DNA from 2 places in the Brachybacterium sp. 107 genome. Region 2 is predicted to be linked to the other one. Evidence: riboswitches for the same ligand, from Rfam matches in the RefSeq annotation. Region 2 holds a riboswitch; the other holds the start of a gene.

Region 1 (4,203 bases), on a different contig from region 2:
CAGCCACGGCGAATCCTGGTCCCTGGCCCTCGCCCTCCGCCTGGCCTCCTACGACCTGCTGCGCCTCGAGGAAGGCGATCTCGGCGACGGCGAACCGATCCTGATCCTCGACGACGTGTTCAGCGAGCTCGACGTGCACCGCCGCGAACGCCTCGGCCGGATCATCACCGATGCCTCCCAGGTGCTCGTGACGACAGCCAACGACACCGACATCCCCGACTCCCTCGACGGGGAGATGCATGTGGTCGACGTGAGCCTGGGATCCGCCGTGCCCCGCGAGGGCGGTCTGTGATGACGCCGCCCCGGGCGGGGAAGGGCTCCAGCGGGTCCGACGGCGGGAGCCCCGTGCGGCAGCGACTGGCGAACCCCTATGACCTCTCGACCTGGAGGACGCCTCCGCACGATCCCGATCCCCAGGTCGGGACCGGAGCTGCGCGCGAGGAGCCGACGGTTCGCCAGGAGCCGACTGCGCGTGAGGAGCTGCCCCGGGGCGCCGATTCCGGGAGGGGTCACGCCGGTGCTGCGTCCCGGCCGTCCACGGTGACCGGCCGTCGACCGGCTTCGACCGATCTCCGCGGGGAGGCGGACGACCCCGGCGAGGCCTACGATCCGCCCGAGCTGCCGACCCCTCCGGACCCCTTCGAACTGGCACGGCGCACCGTGAACCGCTCCCGAGCGGCCGCCCGGGATCGCGGCCTGTTCCCGATCTCGGCGAAGACCCAGGCTCGTGACGTGAGGGACCGTTCGGGCAGCTCACCAGGCTATTCGGGGTCCCGGCCGGACCCCCGGGATCCCCAGGGAATCGAGTCCGTGCTGCGCAAGGTGCTCGGCAACCTCGGGTGGAACGCCGGGATGAACGCCGGTCGGGTGCTGGAGGAGTGGGACGACATCGTCGGGGAGAAGGTCAGCGCGCACTGCCGCCCCGTCTCCCTCGAGGACGGGGTGCTCGTGATCAGCGCGTCCTCCTCCGCCTGGGCCTCGCAGCTGCGGATGCTCACCCCCCGCCTGATCACTACCATCGAGGAGCATGTCGGCTCTCACGTCGTCGCCGAACTGCGGGTGACCGGACCGGCCGCTGCCGAACGGACCTGGAAGAAGGGGCGACGCACCGTCACCTGGCGCGGCCCGCGCGACACCTACGGCTGAACCCCACGACCTCGGCTGGTGAGGTCGAGTTCATCCGCCGACGCGAGCCTCGGCGCCTGACCGCTCTCCTGCTACCGTGGAGGACGACGAGCTGAAGAGCTCGCGTGCACTGGGGTCGGTGAAATTCCGAGCCGGCGGTGATAGTCCGCGACCCGATGGCCTCTGGCCCTCGGTTGACCAGGTGGAACTCCTGGACCGACGGTCAGAGTCCGGATGGGAAGCGCACGCGAACGACGTCCTCGAGAGCTCTCTCGCCGCGCACCCTGGTGCGCCGCGACCGAGCACCCCGTGGGGCGGCGTTCCCGTACCCCTTCCCCTCCACCGGGACCGCGAGCAGCGGACCGGAGGAGAGACCGTGCTGAACCCTGCCGAGCGCAGCGCGCTGCATCGCGCGCTGGAGATCGCGGCGCACCCCGCCGTCGCCTACGGACCGAACCCACGGGTTGGCTGCGTGCTGCTGGATCGCGAGGGCACGGTCCTCGCCGAGGGATACCACCGCGGCGCCGGCACGCCCCACGCCGAGGCCGACGCCCTGAACCACGCCCGGAACCGCGCCCTGGCCGGCACTGCCCCCAGGCTCCACGGAGCGACCGCCGTCGTCACCCTCGAACCGTGCACGCACACCGGCCGCACCGGCCCCTGTGCCCAGGCACTCATCGACGCAGGCGTCGGCCGCGTGGTGGTCGCCCGTCGCGACCCCAACCCGGTGGCTGCCGGCGGGGTCCAGCTGCTGCGCGAGGCCGGTCTCGAGGTCGATCTCGACATCCCCGCAGACCTCGCCGCAGCAGCCGGCGCGCTCAACCGCGGCTGGGAGCACGGACTGCACCACGCACGGCCCCTGGTCACCATGAAGCTCGCCCTCACCCTCGACGGGAGAGCCGCGGCGGCCGACGGCACCAGCCGGTGGATCACCGGGGAGGCCGCCCGCCAGGAGGTCCATGACCTGCGCACCACCTGCGACAGCGTCCTGATCGGGACCGGCACCGCTCGCGCCGACTCGCCGAGCCTCACCGCGCGCAGCTCCGATGGCTCTCTGCGCCCTCGCCAGCCGGTCCGGGCGGTCATGGGCACCGGCGTCTTCCCGCCGCTGCCCACCCCGGACGGCGCCGGCGAGGCGATCGCCCTGCGCACCCGGGACCCGTCGGCCGCCCTGGAGGACCTCTTCGCACGCGGCCTGCGCCATGTGCTGCTCGAGGGCGGCCCCTCGCTGGCCGCGGCGTTCCTGCACGACGGACTCGTGGACGAGCTGATCGTCCATCTCGCACCCACCCTGCTCGGTGCCGGCCGCTCCGCGACCGGTGACCTCGGCATCTCCACCCTCGCCGACCGCCTCGACCTCGACCTCGTCGACTCCACTCCTCTGACCTCATCGGATGGCCGTACCGACCTCCGCCTCACCCTGCGGCCCCGCGCCGCCTGACCCGGAAGGACCACCATGTTCACCGGCATCATCGAAGAGCTCGGCACCGTCGAGACCATCGAACGGACCGACTCCTCGGCCCGTCTGCGACTCCGCTCCCCCTACGTCCTGGACGGCATCTCCCTGGGCGACTCGATCGCCGTCAACGGCTGCTGCCTCACCGTCACGGACGTCGAGGGCGAGCTGTGGAGCGCCGACGTCATCTCCACCACGCTCGCCGCCACGAACCTCGGCGACCTGCAGGTCGGGGACGGCATCAACCTCGAACGCTGCGTGCGGGCCGACGGCCGCCTGGACGGACACATCGTCCAGGGCCACGTCGACGGCGTCGGCGAGATCGTGAGCCGCGAGCAGGACGGGGGCACGACGCTGCTGCGCATCTCTCTGCCGGGTGCCGATGCGGACGACCCGCAGGGCATCGCGCGCTACGTCGTGGCGAAGGGCTCCCTGGCCGTGGACGGCATCAGCCTGACCGTGGCCGCGATCGACGCGGACGAGGTGACCATCGGACTGATCCCGGAGACGCTCGCGCGCACGACGCTGGGCACGAAGGGAGTCGGTGACCGGGTGAACCTCGAGGTCGACGTGCTCGCCAAGTACGTCGAGAAGCTGCTCGGCGCGCGCGCCGTCCCGACCGCGACCCCTGCGACGGAGGCCCGCTGATGACCATCTCGACGACCGCGCCGACGACCACGCTGCGACTGGACCCCATCGAGGAGGCGATCGCCGCGATCGCCGCCGGCCGACCCGTGGTGGTCGTCGACGACGAGGACCGCGAGAACGAGGGCGATCTGATCCTCGCCGCCTCCGCCGCAACCCCGGAGCTGCTCGCCTTCGCAGTGCGCTACTCCAGCGGACTGCTCTGCGCCCCGATGACCGCTGCCCGCGCCGATGCGCTCGAGCTGCCGCTCATGGTGGAGCACAGCACCGACCCCCTGCGCACCGCGTACACGATCAGCGTCGATGCGAGCCAGGGCGTGACCACTGGAATCAGCGCCGCGGATCGCGCACGTACCCTGCAGGTGCTCGGCACGGAGGGTGCCGCCCCCGGCGACCTCATCCGTCCCGGGCACGTGCTGCCGCTGCGCGCCCGGGACGGCGGCGTGCTCGAACGGCGCGGGCACACCGAAGCCGCCGTCGACCTCACCCGGCTCGCCGGCCGGACCGAGGTGGGCATGATCGTCGAGCTCATCCATGACGACGGCACCATGATGCGGGGCCCCGCCCTGCGGGACTTCGCCGACGAGCACGAGCTGGTGATGGTCTCCATCGAGGCCCTGGCCGAGCATCGTCGCGCGGCCGAAGCATCGGACCTCGAGGTCACCGACGAGATCACCCTGCCCACACCGCACGGCACCTTCCGGGCGTTCGGCGTGCGGGAAGGAACCGCCGAGCACCTGGTCCTCGCCCGCGGCGACCTCACCACGGCCGATCCCGTGCTCACCCGGATCCACTCGGAGTGCGTGACCGGGGACGTCTTCGGCTCGCTGCGCTGCGACTGCGGACCGCAGCTCGAGGAGTCCCTGGCACGGATCGATGACGCCGGCCGCGGGCTGCTGATCCTGCTGCGCGGCCACGAGGGGCGCGGCATCGGCCTGCTGGCGAAGCTGTGCGCCTATGCCCTCCAGGAGCAGGGC
Region 2 (4,203 bases):
CGGGCAGGGCGGCCCGCGCCGCAGCTGGTCCGACTCCCGGCCCTCCGAGCGCAGCCGTCAGTCGACGCCATCGCGCCAGGTGGCCCTCGAAGGACTGCGCCTGGTGCGCGAGGACGACTCGTACGCGAACCTCGTGCTGCCGCGACTGCTGCGCTCCGCCCGGGTCTCCGGCCGCGACGCCGCCTTCACGACCGAGCTGTTCTACGGCTCGCTGCGCGCGCAGGGGCGCCTCGACGCGATCCTCGCGGCCTGCGTCGACCGTCCCCTGGCCGATGTCGACCCGGCGCTCGTGGACGTGCTGCGGCTGGGCGCCTACCAGCTCCTGGACATGACCGTCGCACCCCACGCCGCGACCTCCGAGACGGTGGCGCTGGCCCGCGCGCAGGTGGGCGCCGGCGCTGCGAGCTTCGCCAATGCGGTGCTGCGCCGGGTCGGGGCGAAGAGCCTTCAGGAGTGGATCGACGAGGTCGCCCCGGACCGCGAGAAGGATCCCACCGGGCACCTCGCCGTCGTCCATTCCCACCCGCGCTGGGTGGTGCGCGCCCTGACCGATGCCCTCGCCGGGCACGGCCGTTCACGCGACGAGATCGACGAGCTGCTGGCCGCCCAGAACGCGGCGCCCGCGGTCTCGCTCGTGATGCGGCCCGGCCTCACCGACCTCGACGAGCTCATCGACAACGGGGCGAGCGCCGGCCGCCTCAGCGTCTTCGCCGCGTCCTGGCCGTCGGGGGATCCCGGCGGCATGGATCCGGTCAAGGAGGGACGGGTCGCCGTGCAGGACGAGGGCAGCCAGCTCGCAGCCCTCGCCCTCGCCCTCGGGGCCGATGACCTGGTCCGTGGTGACGACGCCCACTGGCTCGATCTGTGCGCCGGCCCCGGCGGCAAGGCCGCCCTGCTGGGCGGGCTCACCGTGGGGCACGACGCCGATCTGCTGGCCGTCGAGCTCCAGCCCCACCGCACCGAGCTCGTCGACCGGTCCGTGGCGACGCTGCGTGAGGCCGGCTGCGAGATCACGACGCTCACCGCCGACGGCACCACGATCGGCGCCGAGATGCCCGGCCGGTTCTCCCGGGTCCTGGCCGACGTCCCGTGCTCCGGGCTCGGCGCCCTGCGTCGTCGCCCCGAGTCGCGCTGGCGTCGCACCCCCGCCGACATCGGCCAGCTCAGCACTCTGCAGCGCAAGCTGCTGGGATCCGCCCTGGACGCCGCGGCCGACGGGGGAGTGGTCGCCTACGTGACGTGCTCCCCGCACCTCGCCGAGACCCGCCTGGTGGTCGCCGACGTCCTCAAGGGCCGCGACGACGTCGAGGAGCTCGACGCCCGTGATGCCGTGCGCGCCGGGGTGCTCCCCGCCGCGCAGCCCACGCTCGACCTCGGCGAGGGACCTGCCGTGCAGCTGTGGCCGCACGTGCACGGCACCGACGCCATGTACATCTGCCTGCTGCGCAAGAACTCCGCCGACAGCTCCTCCGACAGCTCCGCCCCCGATGTGGAAGGGACTCCGTCCTCATGAATGCCGCGTACTCGACCGATGGCCAGTACATCCACCCCAGCATCCTCAACGCCGACTTCATGGACATCGGCACCGAGCTCGACAAGATCTCCACCGCCGACAGCGTCCACGTCGACATCATGGACAACCACTTCGTCCCGAACCTCACCTTCGGCACGAGCATGGTCGAGCAGATCGTGCGTCGCAGCGCGATCCCCGTGGACGCGCACCTGATGATCGAGGACGCGGACCGCGAGGCCCCGGCCTACGCCGAGGCCGGTGCCTCCTCGGTGACCTTCCATCTCGAGGCCGCGACCGCACCGATCAAGCTCGCCCGGGATCTGCGCCGCAAGAACGTCGAGGTCGGAGTCGCCCTGCGCCCCGCGACGCCGATCGAACCCCTGCTGGACGTCATCGGCGAGTTCGACATGCTGCTGCTCATGACCGTCGAGCCCGGATTCGGGGGGCAGAGCTTCCTGGAGACCATGCTCCCCAAGATCCGTCGGGCGCGCCGCGCGATCAGCGACGCCAACCTCGAGGTGTCGATCCAGGTCGACGGCGGGGTCAGCCGGGAGACCATCGAGCGCTGCGCGGAAGCCGGCGCCAACGTGTTCGTGGCCGGTTCGGCGATCTACCGCGCCCAGGATGCGGCCGACGAGATCTCCGCCCTGCGTGAACTCGCGAGAACTCACACGGCGCACTGAGTCCGGACGCCTCGAGCGGGGCTATCCTGGTCCCGTCACGACCAGTGACGTGCTCCGGGGTCGGTGAAATTCCGAGCCGGCGGTGATAGTCCGCGACCCGCTTCGGCGGTGGAGCCGGTGGAACTCCGGCACCGACAGTACAGCCTGGATGAGAGGCGCACGTCCTGCATGCCCCAGGGCGCTCTTCGCGCGCTCCGGAGCCATGCCGGAACCCTTTTCCCCCGGAGCCACTGCATCCGACGGCGAAAGGACCGACATGGATCTTCTGCAGTGGCTCTTCAACGCGCGAATCGATTTCGCGGGCGGCCAGTTCATACTTCTCCGCGAGGTGCTCGGCAACGTCTTCGGACTGCTCAGCGCGCTCGGCGGCATGCGACGCAAGGTCTGGGCCTGGCCCATCGGCATCGCCGGCAACCTGCTGCTGTTCACCGTGTTCATGGGGACGCTCTTCGGCAACCCCGAGGCGGTGGACCTGCTCGGCCAGGCCGGACGCCAGATCATGTTCATCCTCACCAGCATCTACGGCTGGGTTCGGTGGCGGCAGGCGCAGCACGACGGCGGAACCGCCGTCGAGCCCCGGTGGGCGTCGTGGCGCACCCGACTCCTGCTCGTGGTCGCCCTCGTCGGCGGCACGGCCGCGCTCACCCCGATCTTCCGGGCGCTGGGCTCCTACGAGCCCGTGTGGGCCGACGCCTGGATCTTCATGGGCAGCCTGCTCGCCACCTTCGGCATGGCCAAGGGCTGGGTCGAGTTCTGGCTGATCTGGGTGGCCGTCGACCTCGTGGGCGTCCCGCTGCTCCTGAGCGCGGGCTACTACGCGAGCGCCTTCATGTACGTCTTCTACGGGGCCTTCACCCTGATCGGCTTCTTCGTCTGGTGGCGCGTGCGCAACCGGCAGGACCATCGGGAGCGCGTGTCCGTGGAGACGGCGCACCTGGACCCGACCGTGCGCCGGAACTGACCCTGCTCCCGGTCTGACCCTTCTCGCGGACTGACCCTTCTCCCGAACTGCTCGTGCCCCCGCACTGCCCGAGGACCGGTGGGTGGTCGCCTTCGTCGACCGCCCGCCGGGGCGAGTACCCTGGTGGTGTGAAGGATTTCGAAGCATTGTTCGCCGAGCTGACCGAGAAGGCACGCACCCGCCCCGAGGGCTCCGGCACCGTCCGCGAGCTCGATGCCGGTGTGCATCAGATCGGCAAGAAGATCGTGGAGGAAGCCGCCGAGGTGTGGATGGCCTGCGAGCACGAGACGCAGGAGGATGCCGCGATGGAGATCAGCCAGCTCCTCTACCACCTGCAGGTCATGATGGTCGCCAAGGGCATCAGCCTCGAGGACGTCTACCGGCAGCTCTGAGCCGCCGCACGGCGCTCTGCGCACCCGCCACCCGGCACCGATCACCCGCTCGCCCCGCCCGGCGTCCGCCGACGCCTCACCATCATCACGGGCCGCCGCCGCGGCCGAGGAGGAACCGTGCTGCGCATCGCAGTCCCCAACAAGGGCGCCCTGTCCGAACCTGCCGCCGATCTGCTCGCGGAGGCCGGCTACCGCCGTCGCGGCACGGCCAAGGAGCTCGTGGTCGTCGACCAGGAGAACGACGTCGTGTTCTTCTACCTGCGTCCGCGTGACATCGCGGTCTACGTCGGCTCCGGCACCGTGGACGTCGGGATCACCGGTCAGGACATGCTCCTGGACTCGCGCACGCCCGCCCAGGAGATCCTCCCGCTCGGCTTCGCGCGCTCCACGTTCCGCTTCGCCGCAGCCGCCGGGCTCCACGAGGACGTCACCAGCCTCGCGGGCGCCCGGATCGCCACCAGCTACGAGAACCTCGTCGAGGACTATCTCGCCGAGCGCGGCCTCAGCGCCTCCGTGGTCCACCTCGACGGAGCGGTCGAGTCCTCGATCCGCCTCGGCGTGGCCGACGTGATCGCCGATGTGGTCGAGACCGGCACCACGCTGCGCCAGGCGGGCCTGGAGCCCTTCGGCGAGGCGATCATGACCAGCCAGGCC

What was found. Region 2 has a riboswitch for FMN ahead of pnuC (nicotinamide riboside transporter PnuC). Riboswitches for the same ligand answer to the same signal wherever they lie in the genome.
Region 1: another riboswitch for FMN. It lies ahead of ribD (bifunctional diaminohydroxyphosphoribosylaminopyrimidine deaminase/5-amino-6-(5-phosphoribosylamino)uracil reductase RibD); the one in region 2 lies ahead of pnuC (nicotinamide riboside transporter PnuC).

The regions. Positions count from the first base shown of each region.
Region 1 covers NZ_JBQSYW010000019.1:43,564-47,766, forward strand. Annotated here, with positions in the region: gene recF (DNA replication/repair protein RecF) at 1-292, shown strand, start outside; gene ACT3UL_RS16235 (DUF721 domain-containing protein) at 346-1,146, shown strand; FMN riboswitch at 1,247-1,376, shown strand; gene ribD (bifunctional diaminohydroxyphosphoribosylaminopyrimidine deaminase/5-amino-6-(5-phosphoribosylamino)uracil reductase RibD) at 1,502-2,566, shown strand; gene ACT3UL_RS16245 (riboflavin synthase) at 2,582-3,229, shown strand; gene ribB (3,4-dihydroxy-2-butanone-4-phosphate synthase) at 3,229-4,203, shown strand, end outside.
Region 2 covers NZ_JBQSYW010000002.1:347,344-351,546, reverse strand. Annotated here, with positions in the region: gene ACT3UL_RS04075 (RsmB/NOP family class I SAM-dependent RNA methyltransferase) at 1-1,513, shown strand, start outside; gene rpe (ribulose-phosphate 3-epimerase) at 1,510-2,196, shown strand; FMN riboswitch at 2,243-2,360, shown strand; gene pnuC (nicotinamide riboside transporter PnuC) at 2,453-3,157, shown strand; gene ACT3UL_RS04060 (phosphoribosyl-ATP diphosphatase) at 3,286-3,549, shown strand; gene hisG (ATP phosphoribosyltransferase) at 3,667-4,203, shown strand, end outside.